DNA from 4 places in the Paenibacillus sp. NPDC101420 genome. Region 1 is predicted to be linked to each of the others. Evidence: predicted binding sites of a transcription regulator. Region 1 holds the regulator's gene; each other region holds the start of a gene.
What was found. Region 1 encodes Rex, which represses fermentation and respiration genes when NADH is low (regulators of the CRP and FNR family bind a similar motif). Its sites were predicted from a motif close to TTGTGAAATATTTCACAA; they were not measured.
Positions count from the first base shown of each region.

Region 2: a site for Rex is predicted at 2,016-2,033, ahead of ACQKMP_RS12475 (flavocytochrome c). Genes of this name have one in related genera too.
Region 3: a site for Rex is predicted at 2,112-2,129, ahead of ACQKMP_RS18070 (DUF1858 domain-containing protein). Genes of this name have one in related genera too.
Region 4: a site for Rex is predicted at 1,677-1,694, ahead of ACQKMP_RS03210 (DUF1641 domain-containing protein). Genes of this name have one in related genera too.

Region 1 is NZ_JBNNSE010000002.1:515,791-519,365, forward strand. It holds gene dinG (ATP-dependent DNA helicase DinG) at 1-918, shown strand, start outside; gene ACQKMP_RS11160 (redox-sensing transcriptional repressor Rex) at 1,050-1,703, shown strand; gene ACQKMP_RS11165 (amidohydrolase) at 1,690-2,991, shown strand; gene ACQKMP_RS11170 (DUF5590 domain-containing protein) at 3,161-3,575, shown strand, end outside.
Region 2 is NZ_JBNNSE010000002.1:814,144-817,718, reverse strand. It holds gene dcuS (DcuS/MalK family sensor histidine kinase) at 1-310, opposite strand, end outside; gene ACQKMP_RS12475 (flavocytochrome c) at 466-1,998, opposite strand; gene ACQKMP_RS12470 (DUF6855 family protein) at 2,181-2,591, opposite strand; gene ACQKMP_RS12465 (hypothetical protein) at 2,714-3,575, opposite strand, start outside.
Region 3 is NZ_JBNNSE010000004.1:27,699-31,273, forward strand. It holds gene ACQKMP_RS18060 (tagaturonate reductase) at 1-524, shown strand, start outside; gene ACQKMP_RS18065 (UxaA family hydrolase) at 559-2,049, shown strand; gene ACQKMP_RS18070 (DUF1858 domain-containing protein) at 2,251-2,478, shown strand; gene ACQKMP_RS18075 (DUF438 domain-containing protein) at 2,519-3,575, shown strand, end outside.
Region 4 is NZ_JBNNSE010000001.1:683,468-687,042, reverse strand. It holds gene ACQKMP_RS03220 (nitroreductase family protein) at 1-514, opposite strand, end outside; gene ACQKMP_RS03215 (DUF2785 domain-containing protein) at 778-1,620, shown strand; gene ACQKMP_RS03210 (DUF1641 domain-containing protein) at 1,827-2,270, shown strand; gene ACQKMP_RS03205 (NAD(P)/FAD-dependent oxidoreductase) at 2,310-3,488, shown strand.

The DNA.
Region 1 (3,575 bases):
AATGTAGTATATTGGCTGGAGGCGAATGGAAATTATCGCAGTAAATCGCTACAGCTGTATGCCGTTCCTGTTGATGTTAGTAATCAGCTTAAGGAGCTGTTTTTCGACAAGAAGAAAAGTATCGTACTAACTTCGGCGACACTCTCTGTGGATAAATCTTTCCAGTTTATGATTGATAATCTCGGACTTAATGAAGCTGCGGAAGAGGGGCGTCTGATGACATCACTCCTGCCTTCTCCCTTTAAGTATCGGGAGCAGGCGCTGTTAGTTATTCCGCGGGATTTCCCAAGTGTGAAGGGGAGTGTAGGCGATGCCCGATTTGTCGATACACTCGTACAGTCACTAGCAGAAGCAGCTATTACAACACGTGGGCGGATGCTTGTCCTGTTTACTTCTTACAAGATGCTACGCCAGGTTTATGATCCTCTGAAAGAGGCTCTAGCCTCACAAGAGATCACGGTGCTAGGTCAAGGCGTGGAGGGGGGCAGCCGTAGTAAGCTGATCCGCCGTTTTCAGGACAGTGCAGCCTCTGTGCTGTTAGGAACAAGCAGCTTTTGGGAGGGTGTAGATATTCCGGGTGAAGCATTAACATGCTTGGCTATCGTGAGGCTTCCATTTCAACCGCCGAATCACCCCCTAGCGGAAGCGAAGTCTGAGTTATTACAAGCCCAGAAGAAGAATCCGTTCATGAAGTTGTCTGTTCCTCAGGCAGTTATCCGCTTTAAGCAAGGATTTGGAAGACTGGTGCGGACAGCGCAGGATCGGGGTATTGTTATTGTGTATGACACAAGGGTGATCGAATCTCACTATGGGAAGTATTTCCTGTATTCGTTGCCTGGCCCGAAAATGGAGCATATGCTTACGGATCAAATGGTTCCTCGAATAGCGGAGTGGTTGGAGGACGGAGGCGTTTCTTGAAAAGGGCGTCTTCCCTCTAATTAATCACTCTACAATGAAGGGCGGTATAAGAATACCGCTCTTCATTGAGACGAGGTGCAGAAATTTCGATAGGATTTGAACAGAATATCACTTAAATTAGGAGGTAAATTATGAAATCGGATAAAATATCAGAAGCCGTTGTTCGCAGACTTCCTGTGTACTTGCGTTTCCTGAATGATCTCCAGAAACGTGAAATATTAACCGTTTCCTCACAAGAACTAGGACAAAAACTTGATTTGAATCCTGCTCAAATTCGTAAAGATTTAGCTTATTTTGGAGACTTTGGTAGAAAAGGTATCGGGTATGACGTAACTTATCTTATTGAAAAAATCCGTCATATTCTGAAGCTGGATCAACAATTGAATGTGGCTTTAGTAGGTGCCGGTAACCTTGGACATGCATTATCTAATTACAATGCTTATCTGAAAGATACTATGAAGATTACCGCTATATTTGACTCCTATGCACCTAAGGTAGGGCGGAAAATTAACTCTCTTACCGTTCAACCGATGGAGGAGCTTGGTCAGACGGTTCGTGAGCAAGGTATTCGAATTGGGATCATTACTGTGCCTGATTCAGAAGCGCAGAATGTAGCAGATATTCTCATTGAGTCTGGCATTGAGGCGATTTTGAATTTTGCACCAGTGATTCTAAAAACACCATCGAATATCCGGGTTCATGCTGCCGATTTTACAACGGATTTGCAAAGCCTTGCTTATTATTTGAAAGACGGAAAGGAAGAAACCGGAAATGAAGAGCAGTAAAACGATTATTAAGGGCGGGCGTTTTCTTATTCCGGGAACGGATGAGCCGGTTCTGAATGGATATATGACTATTGAAGATGATTTGATCACTTACATAGGAAAAGAAGAGCCTTTAATGGAAGATGATGTACAAGTTGTTGATGGCAGTCGTCTGCTGTTTATGCCAGGTCTGGTAAACACACATGGCCATGCGGCAATGTCATTGCTTCGTGGTTATGGAGATGATTTAGCACTTCAGGTGTGGCTTCAAGAGAAGATGTGGCCGATGGAAGCGAAATTCACTGGAGAAGATGTATACTGGGGAACCTCCTTGTCGGTACTGGAAATGCTAAAAGGTGGTACTACAACCTTCTTGGATATGTATGATCATATGGATCGAGTAGCAGAGGTAGTCGAATTATCAGGCATTCGTTCTGTACTGATGAGAGGCGTAATCGGATTATGCCCAGAGGAAGTACAAAATCACAAGCTTGCGGAAGCGATTTCTTTTGCACGAAATTGGCATGGTAAGGCTGATGGTAGAATTACGACGATGATCTCGCCACACGCCCCATATACTTGCCCACCGGACTTCTTTGTTAAGTTTGTTCAAGCGGCACATGATTTGGATTTACCGATGCATACCCATATGTCCGAGACCAAACGCGAAGTGGAGCAGAATGTGGTGGATTACGGACTTCGGCCTGTAGCGCATTTAGAGAAGCTTGGAATGTTCACACGTCCGTCTATTGTTGCACATGGCGTTCATTTGAATGATGAAGAGATCGAGATACTGGCTCGTCATGATGTAGGCGTGTCTCATAACCCAGGAAGTAATCTGAAACTGGCTAGTGGAGTGGCTCGGGTTACGGATCTTCTAAAGGCTGGTGTGAAGGTATCACTGGGTACAGATGGTGCGGCAAGCAATAATAACCTGGATATGTTTGAAGAGATGCGTCTTGCAGCCCTCATCCATAAAGGTGTAAGTGGTGATCCGACGGCTGTTCCAGCTCCGGAAGCGCTGCGTATAGCTACAGAGTATGGCGCAAAGTCTATCTTTTTAAATGATGTGGGTAGACTCGCTGTTGGCATGAAAGCGGACTTTATCGCGATTGATATAGACCAGCCGCATTTGCTACCACACACAGATCTGTTGTCTCATGCTGTATACTCTGCCAGTGCCAAGGATGTTGAGCATGTATGGGTGAATGGTAAACAGGTTGTAAAACATGGAGAATGTGTAACGCTAGATGAGGAAGCAATCCGTCGTAAGGCGCAAGAATCATTTGATGGACTGCTTAAACGGTAGTCTAAGATCATAACGAATAACTGAAAGGCTGTGACTTTCTGCGATTGCAAAGTTACAGCCTTTTGTGTTTCTGATAATTAGATCATTGAATTGGATATGAAACTTTGGATAAACACACAGGTGTGTTATATAATCAAAAAAGATATATTACTAGAAAGGGAGCTGTACCTTGAAGAAAAGGAAAAAATGGATCCTCCTGGGGTCAGTTCTGATTCTGCTCCTTCTGTTTGGACTTATCCAGTTCTATGCTTATATTATGAAAGATCAATGGAACGAGCGAGATATCGCTAAGGATGTCGCTAAAACCAGTGCTGGTCTGACAGAGGTAACCAAAGCGCAGAAATCCGTGTGGGATGAAAATGCGGTGTACTGGGTCTTAACAGGGAAGAATGAAGCCGGGACCGAGTTGATGGTTTGGGTACGTTTTACTGTAGACGGGAAGTTTGCTGAAGGAACCGACGCAGTATATGCTGAAGAACTAAGTAAAGGGACCTCTGAAGCGAAAATGCGTAGCCTTATAAAAGCCGATCTTCCGGACATCAGCATTGAGCGGTTGTTGCCAGGAGTATATAACGGGGAGTATG
Region 2 (3,575 bases), 300 kb from region 1:
GATGGGAATATCGGATCGCATTCATATCCATGACCACAACAAATTCCACATTATTCAACAATCGGATTTCCTCAGTGTAGCTTTGCAATTCAGACGAGCTGCGTGATTTGTTTAACGCTTCAATAATTAGAGGGTTACGCGATAACGTACGGGAAATGATCACAGCCTTTTGTTCCAACGAGGATTTTGTTTGTGAGGAAACCTTTATACTAAATAGCACATAGACCACTAGCAGCATTATGATAAGAACTGCACCAATCATCAAAGTAATTGTTGTTTGCAGCCGAAGTGTATGTTTGCCAATTTTCATCAGCTGTCCCTCCGGAAATTTTTCTTCATTCTAACGTATACGTGCAAGGATGGCTATGACCTTATACGCTACACCGTTATAATAAAACAACAAACGCATGGCTAAGATGAGCCCAAGCGTTTGTTTGCCTAGCCGAAAAGAGGCAGGAGGATAACTTATTGTGCTTTTACGAATTCAGCGGATTTTATACCCGTTTGGCGGCCGAAAATAATGATTTCCGCAACAGAGTTACCGCCGATCCGGTTTTGACCATGCAAGCCTCCGGTAACTTCTCCTGCTGCAAAAAGGCCTGGAATCGGCTGTCCGTCTTTATTTAAAACTTCTGTGTTGGTGTTGATTTTCACGCCTCCCATCGTGTAGTGAATTCCCGGGCCGATTTTAATTGCATAATATGGCGCGCCGGACAAGTCATTATCCATTCCGGTTGTTCTGCCGAAGTCGGCATCCTGTTTATTCGTCACCGCGCTTTTCCAGCTGTCCAGTGTGGTTTTCAACTGATCTGCCGGTACGTCCATTTTTATTGCCAAAGCCTCGATCGAATCTCCTTGGATAACGAAGCCCATTTTTTCATATTGTTCAATCGCTTTAGCGCGAGATTTTACGCCGGAATCAAATACAAGAAACGCAGATTTCTCAGGAAGCTTATTGATTGCAGCGGTGACATTATCTCTTGTATCCAGTTCGTTTGTGAAACGTTTGCCCACACTTGAAACCAGGATCGCTCCTTCCCCACGAACAGCCTCCCCAATGAGATAGGATTTTTCCTGCTGCACAGTCGGGTGAACTTGGATTTGATCCATATCGACTGTGGTACCGCCGAGCTTCTCAATCATCTTGATACCGTCACCGGTGCTGCCCGGCTGGTTGGTGGTAACATACCCCTCCAAATCAGATCTGACTCCTGAAATCATATCTAGATTAGCGCCGAAACCGCCGGTTGTCACCACGACAGCAGACGCTGTAATCGTTTTCTCCTCCGTTTGGTCAAAGATGACTTTGACGCCATTGACCTTACCGTCTTTTTCGGTAATTTCTTTGACATTGGCGTTAACAAAAAGGGGAATGCCTTGTTCTTGTACGTTTTTCACCAAACCTTTGACAAGGTATTGTCCTACTGCAGAGCCATCTTCAGGACGGTGTGTACGTTTTTCGTTCATCCCGCCTGTAATCGTGATATTATTCAATCTAATCCCGATAGAATCCAGCCAATCAATCGCACTTGCGGAATTGTCTACGAAGAAACGAAGCATCTCTTTATCGTTCGTATCGTGGCCACCTTTTAAGGTCTCTTCATAAAACAGATCATTGCTGTCTTCAATACCTTGCTCTTTTTGGAATTTCGTTTCAGAAGCATTCATTCCCGAAGATGATTTTGTTGTATTCCCGCCGGCAACCGGCATTTTTTCAAAAATAACCGGGTTCATACCTTTTGCTCTCGCCTCAAGAGCAGCAGACATTCCGGCACCGCCTGCACCGATAATGATGATGTCATATTTATCTTTTAGTTGATCGTACGGTGTATAGCTAGCTTTGGATGCTCCCGAAACGGCTTCAGTTTCCTTTGTCTCGTTGATCTTGCTGGTGTTCTTGTTCCCGTTTCCATTGCTGCTGTTGCTATTGCCACATCCTGTGATAACAAGCATGACTGAGAGAACGAGAATAAGAGCAGTGGTTACTTTTTTATTCATGTTATAGCTTTGCCCCCTTGTGAATATTTTTACAATCAGCTTAACGGCAAAGGCCCTGCTCTTGAAAGTTTATGTAACTAAAAAAAACGTTTTGTAACTAAATTAATCACTGCAATGTGTACGAAAGACCACCGGTTAGGGGCATGGCTCAAAAAAAGAAGAGCCTTTAGGCTCTCCTTCGTTTACAAGATCGCTTTCATCCGATTGTTTCTTGGATTATGCTCTACTTCCGCAAGACCCAATTCTTCGAGCAACGGTGGGATATACATTCCGAATCGCCCCCGAAGTCCCTTCTTTAATCCATACCAACCGCCGACAGGGTTTTCAGGTGAACGCCCCCATGCTTCAACGGTACCTTCTTTTGCTGGTTTTTGCTCATCAGCACTTCCTAACTCCATCCAATCACCATTTTGTATAAGCATGGCGTGCAGATCTTCAATACAGCGGTAGTCATAATGCAAAACCGTTTTCCCTACAGTGCAAACTATAATTTCTTTACCGTCTTTTTCGACCTTATACATTTCATACTCGGATGTTTGCGGTGGTGTCTTTAACTTCCAAGGATTTTCCTTGGTTCCTGTAGCTGTCGTCATATTTTCAACTCCCAAAGTAGCTCACAAAATTAGTAAGTTCTACTCATTTTATTATATTTGCATCACCTTACTATACTTCATTACCTTTATTCGTCCTACTCAGTATAAGAAAGCTTGCACTATCATTCCAAACTACTCAACTCCACCACATCTCCACTAGTGGCCTTCACAGCATAATTACAATCTAACTTCCCGCACAGCACATACTTCTTCTGCCCAGGATCATACACATAGACGGGTGTTAATTCGAACCATCCCTTGAGCTTGTCATAAGCTTCGTCATGGCTTACAGAAATCCCCTCTTCGCTCTTGAACTCATCAAACATATCGAGCATTGGCTTGTTATCCATATAATTTATAACCTTATAATTCTGCACATCGATGAACAGGAGGATCTTACGCTGGAATATACGATTACTTGGCGCCTTCATCCTCAGTGTTGCCTGAATATGTCCTCTTTCCCGTTGAAAAGTCTTCAACATCCATTCTCCGGATTCATCCGGAAAGAGCTGGCTTAAACCAGCTTCGACTGCGGCTATACATTCGGCTTGTTCTGCGTCTGTGATAGGAAATGAGTCCGGATGCGGCTCACTAGCTATTGCCTGCTCAATGGTAACAACCTCAAGTAGACGTATCTCCGTCCTTTCGAACGGCTCCAGCTCCGTATTCTGTTGCTCCCAATGGATTACTTGATCAATATTCAGTCGTGCTCTTGTACCTGATATAAACTCAAACGGGATGGTGGTTGTTCCGTCATTTGTAATGTAGATTTCTTCTATCCCATAGATCGGCAGGAGTTGCTTCGTCTCGTACACCGGATATTCTATAAGCTGTAGTTGTTTCCTCGCCTGTGGCTCTATCGTTTGAAGTGTGAGAGTATAGTTCTCTTTATGCACAAGGGAGCTGGAAGGAAACTGGCCATATACACTGTAAAAAACAAGCCTGCCTTCCGCATCGAAGCGAAGCTCGATCCGTCCACCAGGA
Region 3 (3,575 bases), on a different contig from region 1:
ACGTGAAGTCCTTAATCTACGATGAGATCATTCCGACGCTGGATCTGCCGGTAGAGGAATTGAATTCTTTTGCAGACGCGGTATTAGAAAGGTTCCTGAACCCTTATGTGCAGCATTACTTGATGAGCATCTCCCTTAATTCTATCTCGAAATTTAAGACAAGAGATCTGCCTTCTTTATTGCAATATGTAGAGTCCAAAGGACAATTGCCCGAGAAGCTTGTCTTCTCATTGAGTGCATTAATTGCCTTCTATAAAGGACGTAGAGGGGAAGAAGAGATTCAGCTGGCGGACGATGCGGATATTTTGGAATGGTTCGCCTCCTTGTGGGGAGGATGGGATGGCACAGACCCTGGGTTACGCGCACTGGCTGTCGAAGTATTAGCAGCGACAAATCGCTGGGGCTGTGACCTGAATGAAGTGGCTGATCTTACTGACAAGGTGACAGAAGGGCTCATTGCGATTGAGAGAACAGGTATGAAGCAAGCGCTGCATGCGTACGTGAAGAGACCTGCACACAACTAATACACAGGAGGTGGATAACGACATGATTAAGACTATGAAAGAGGTACTGCAGATCAACGAGGCTGATAACGTGGCAGTTGCACTTAAAGACTATCAAGCAGGCGACACCATTGTGATTGGTTCAAAAGAGATTAAAATTACGGAAGATATTGCTAGAGGTCATAAAATTGCACTAACCAGCATTAGCGAAGGCGAGAATGTATTGAAGTATGGTTATCCCATCGGTCATGCTAAAGCGCCTATCGTGCCGGGCCAGTGGGTGCATACCCATAATACGAAGACAAACCTAACAGGGGTTGAGGAATATACTTTTGAACAGAAGCTGACACCCAATCCTTTTAAAGTAGAGAATTTGACCTTTAAGGGGTATCGTCGCTTTGACGGATCTGTAGGTATTCGTAATGAGCTTTGGATCGTCCCAACGGTTGGTTGTGTGAATGGAGTGGCGGAGCAGATCATCAATATTTTTAAGGCAGAGGTTGGTGATATCGCTCCGTTCGATAACGTGCTCGTACTGAAGCATAACTATGGTTGCTCCCAGCTGGGTGATGATCATGACAATACTCGTACAATACTTGCTAACGCGGTTAAGCATCCAAATGCGGGCGCCGTACTTGTGCTCGGACTAGGTTGTGAGAATAACAATTTGCATATTTTTAAAGACATGCTGGGTAGTTACGATGAGGATCGAGTGCGTTTTCTTGTCTCCCAAGAGGTTGGAAACGAGATTGAAGAAGGCGTAAAGCTGCTGAAGGAACTCTACAATAACGTACAGGGCGATCATCGGGAAGAAGTGGCACTCTCTGAGCTGAAGATTGGTCTGAAGTGTGGAGGCTCGGATGGCCTGTCCGGGATTTCAGCGAATCCCCTTCTTGGACGTCTGTCTGACTATATTGCTGCCCAAGGCGGCACAACTGTACTCACTGAAGTACCTGAAATGTTTGGCGCCGAAAAGATTCTGATGGAACGTGCTGCAGACGAAGCTATTTTCCACAAAATTGTTGATCTCATCAATGACTTTAAGCAGTATTTCATGGACTATAAACAGCCGGTATATGAAAACCCTTCACCAGGCAATAAAGCCGGAGGGATTACTACGCTTGAGGATAAATCGCTGGGTTGCACTCAAAAATCCGGTAATTCCACGGTAATGGATGTACTCAAGTACGGAGAGCTTATCACTAACAAAGGCTTAAATCTTCTTAACGCGCCGGGCAATGACCTAGTGGCTTCGTCGGCTCTGGCTGCTGCTGGCTGCCAATTGGTGATCTTTACGACCGGACGGGGGACACCTTTTGGTACATTCGTGCCAACAATGAAGGTGTCTACCAATACCCCATTGTACGAAGGCAAACGTCACTGGATCGATTTTAATGCGGGTGTGTTGGTTGAAGATGGTTCTCCAGATGAGGTCCTGCGTGACTTCATTAACTACATTATCAGCGTGGCTAGTGGGGAATGGGTAAATAACGAGAAGAATAACTTCCGCGAGATATCCATATTTAAAACAGGAGTAACGCTATAATAAATAATTTATTACGAATTAGACTGTCCCTTATGCTATTAAGCTTAGGGGCAGTTTTTTTAATTTGACATTATTCATAATCCATCTTTAAAAGAACGGTCCTTGCTTTCTTCTGATTTAGTGATTGCAATCACAATTGCTTTGTACGGCCTATGCTAATCTGTTGTTGAGAATAGTTCTCATATAAAGGAGAAGAGTCCAATGGAAAAAATGCTGCGAATGGATGAGTCTATCTTCGAGATGGTATCCCGGCATCCAGAGGTCGTTGAGATTATGGTAGAGCTGGGCTTTAAGGACATTGCTAAGCCAGGTATGCTGCAGACCGCTGGCCGTTTCATGACCTTATCCAAAGGAATCAAGCTGAAGAAAATGGATCTCAACACCGTGAAGTTAGCATTTGAACGACATGGCTTCGAGATTATGAAATAAAGGAATCTATCATCAAAATTTCATTAAGGAGAGATCAATAATGAGTGAACTGATAAATAACCGCGAGGTTGATGTACCGGAGCAAACTCGTCGCCAAGCCATGCTCAAGGAGATTATTAAAGAACTGCATGCAGGCAAAAGTGTTGAAGAGGTTAAGGCACGCTTCGAGGAAGCTGTAGGTGATGTTACTGTTGCGGAAATCTCTGCAATGGAGCATTCGTTAATGACTGAAGAGGGAATTCCAGTATCCGAGGTACAGCGGCTTTGTTCGGTGCATACAGCAATATTCAAAGGCTCTATTGAGCAAATTCACCGCTCCTCAAAGCCTGAAGAACAACCCGGCCACCCAGTCCACACCTTCAAGCTAGAAAACCGTGAGATTGAAAGACTTGTGAACTTCCGTTTAGATTTGCATGCTACCAAATTCCAGAAGAATGACAGCGAGGAGCTGATCTTTAAGCTGCTGGAGGATCTTAGCTTACTGCTGGATCTAGATAAACACTATAGTCGAAAAGAAAATCTGTTGTTCCCTTACCTTGAAAAATACGGCATTTATGGACCAACCAAGGTAATGTGGGGCGTGGATGATCATATCCGTCGTATGATTAAAGATGCAAAAACAGCGCTCAGCAGCTACAGCGGAAATGTAGCAGATATTGGTGTTCAACTTACGGAGATCATCAAGGAAGTTAATGAAATGATTTTTAAGGAAGAAAATATTTTATTGCCTATGTCGCTGGATAAATTGACGGAAGACGAATGGGTCAAAATCGCTCGGGAGAGCGATGAGATCGGATTCTGCCTAACGGCGCCGGAACAGGAGTGGATACCCGAACGTGCCGCAGAGCCGGAAGGTGCAGCATTGCAGGGTGAAGCAGTGGGAGCCGCTCCGCAAGAAGGGTTCATCCGTTTTGAGACAGGGCTGTTGTCGTTGCATCAGCTCGAAACAGTACTCAATCACCTGCCAGTAGATCTGACATTCATTGATGAGAATGATGTCGTTCGATATTTTTCACACGGGAAGGAACGTATCTTTGCCCGAACTAAGGCAGTTATCGGCCGCACGGTACAGAACTGTCATCCGCCTCAAAGTGTTC
Region 4 (3,575 bases), on a different contig from region 1:
GATCGGGTAGATTTAAAGTGGATTGAATCGCTTCCGGATCAAAGCCGATCATCGGGCAGGTATCCCAGCCTTTATCTTTGGCAATCAGCATGAAGTGCATGGCAGACAGAGAAGCATTCCGAATAGCCTCATCTCTTTGGAAAGCATCATTTCCTTTGTATGCATTGTTAATCGTTTCTATCTCTGCATCATAATCCTCTTGACTCATAGCCCCTAAAGCTTTAAGTCCTCCGAAGATTTCTGGGGCTTTTAGATAAGCATTCTTATCCCCGAGCACCACTATTACCGCTGAGGCGGAGTGGATTTTATATTGACCGTAAGCCGCTTTACGAATCTCTTCTTTTAAATTCTCATTAGCAACCACTTTATAATTGGCATGTTGAAGATTATATGCAGATGGAGCCAATCTGGCGTAAGAGAACATTTCCTCTAGTTCATTCTGAGGGATCTTCACCCCTTCAACAAAATTCATAGCAGACCTGCGGGATTCAATCAAATCTGTAAAAGCGCTCATGAGTTATTCCTCCATATATTATGTATTTGCTTGTTAATTATAAATAAGTGATATTTATAAATGTACTAACTATTAGTTACTAACTCAAAATAGCACAGTTAATTATATTCGTCAATGATTAAATTCACTTCATTTACATTCAGCTCTCTAAGTACTTTGGAATGTCGAAGAATAATTACTATGTTGTAAAATATTGGGATGTAAATTAGGATATTAGGATACGAAAAATTTAAATTGCTTTTATTAATGAAAGGGTGGGAATGTTGAACGATACTAGAGAGCAGTTGATAAAAGACTTGCAAAGAATTGAAGAGAACGATTACGAGCTTAGAAGTGGAGAACAATTAAGGGATTATGTGAAATTGATGCTTGAGTACATAGGAGATCCGCAGCCGAAGCTACGAGACGACTTGATTTATTCCACCTTCTACAAATGGATTAACGAGAAACAATGGTTTAGTGATGCGGAGCTTCGTGAACTACTTTTGATTCTCCTTGACGAGCAGCATTTGTTCTATCACATTGGCAGCAAAGAAGATCAGGCTGTGTTCACAAGAACGTTTTCGGTACTGATCGTTGCGCTGATTCTTCAGCGGCATAGGGAACAGGCTTTTTTAGCTAGCGCAGAGTTTACAAATGTGAAGGAAGCGCTGATTAGATATTATGAGGAAGAACAGGATTTACGAGGATTTATGCCTGAAGAAGGCTGGGCTCATGCTGCAGCCCATGGCGCAGATGCCTTGGATGAACTGGTACTCTGCTCGGAGAGTGATGCTGCAATAAGGGAAGAGGTTTTGGCAGTCATCCAAAGGATGCTTTACAACGATCAGCACATATTTAGCGACGAAGAAGATGAACGGATCGCTACGATTGTAGCTACAATGATAGATCATCATTTACTTCCACAACAATCTATTGTCGACTGGATTCGCAACTTGGAGCAATGTGGGGGGTGGCCGAGAAGCCGTGGCCAGTACGTTGCTCGTGTGAACACCAAAAATTTCGTTCGTTCTCTGTATTTTAGATTGCTACCATTAAAGAACAATCCGGCAATGGTCGAGGTTTTATTGAAAGCGGAGATGAATTTGAATAAATTTACACAATAAGCATTTAATCATCTATGCATGTATAAAATATCGAAAATTATGACTAATTTATTTTAATGTAATAAAAATCACAAAACTTTAGAAAAAATCAAAAACTTTGTGACATTTATAACTTGATAAGTGCTATAATAGAAATATGGCGTTATAAGTTTTTATTTTTTTATTACTATTAAGCAGCAAAGCTTATTTGCAGAGGAGATTCGGATATGTCAGAAACAATCACTCAAACACAACCTGAGCAAGAATCACCAAAATTAGCTGTCACTCAAGAACAAATGAATGTTCTAGAGCAGCTATTGAAGCCTGAAGTTCAGGAGTCGTTAACTGTCTTAGTGGAACAGTTGCCAAAATTAACAGAGCTTGTCGGCGTGCTCACAAAGTCATATGACTTTGTTCAAACTGTTGCTGCGGATGAAGTCTTGAAAAGTGATACGGTAAGTGCAATTAAAGAACTTGCTGAACCAGTGGTGCATTCGGCGAAGAATATGGCAGCTACAGTGATCGAAGCGCAAGATCGTGCGAATGAAAATAGCGATGTGATCGGTGTATTTGGTCTTATGAAGATGATGAAAGATCCACAAGCACAGAAGCTTTTCCGTTTCGTAAATGCTTATCTTCAAGTTGCCGGCGAACGCAGTCAACAGAAATAATATTTTTTATATCTCATTCGTAAGGACGGAGGAAACATCATGTCTAAACATATTGTCATTCTAGGAGCAGGTTATGGTGGTCTACTAAGCGCCTTAACTGTACGCAAGTACCTGAAGAAGGACGAAGCTAAAATTACAGTCGTTAATCAATATCCTACACATCAAATTATTACAGAATTGCATCGTCTTGCAGCGGGTAGTGTTGCAGAAGGTGCTGTTGCTATGCCATTAGCTAAGCTTTTTGCAGGTAAAGATATCGACCTGAAAATTGCAAAGGTGAATTCTTTTTCTGTTGAAAACAAACAAATTACACTATCTGATGGTGTGACATTGTCCTACGATGCTTTAGTTGTGGGTCTTGGAAGCACTACGGCTTATTTTGGCATTCCAGGTCTTGAGCAATACAGTATGGTTTTGAAATCGGCAGCAGATGCTAACAGAATTCATCGTCATATTGATGAGCGTATCCGTGAATATGCGAAGTCTAAAAATCCAGCGGATGCAAGCATCCTAATCGGTGGCGGTGGCTTAACAGGTGTTGAACTTGTTGGTGAAATCGCTGATGTGTTGCCAACACTCACTAAGAAATATGGCGTGGATCCTAAAGAAATTAAACTGATGCTGGTTGAAGCGGGTCCTAAGATTTTACCAGTATTGCCAGATGCATTGATCGAACGCGCAGTGGCAAGCTTAGAAAAACGTGGTGTTCAATTCTTGACAGGACTACCTGTTACGAATGTAGCGGATAATGTCATTGACTTGAAAGATGGTCAAAAAATTATTGCTAACACCTTCGTATGGACTGGCGGCGTACAAGGAAATCCACTGATTGGTGAATCCGGTCTTGAAGTGAACCGTGGTCGTGCAACGGTAAATGAGTTCTTGCAATCCACATCACACAAAGACGTATTCGTTGCAGGTGACAGCGCCGTTGTCTTTGCCGAAGATGGTCGTCCATATCCACCGACTGCACAAATCGCTTGGCAAATGGGCGAATTGATCGGGTACAATCTTTATGCATACTTGAAGGATAAATCATTTGAATCCTTTAGTCCGATCAACTCAGGTACGCTTGCGAGCTTAGGTCGTAAAGACGGTGTAGCCATCGTTGGTGCTAGCTCAACTCCGCTAAAAGGATTGCCTGCAACCTTGATGAAGGAAGCAAGTAATATTCGTTACTTGTCCCACATTAAAGGATTGTTTAGCTTAGCTTATTAATTGTATTATTAGGAAAACCTGCTCTAATTTGAGCAGGTTTTTTTGTTGATCTCTAGTGGTTTCTACCATGAATTGTTAATGATTGTC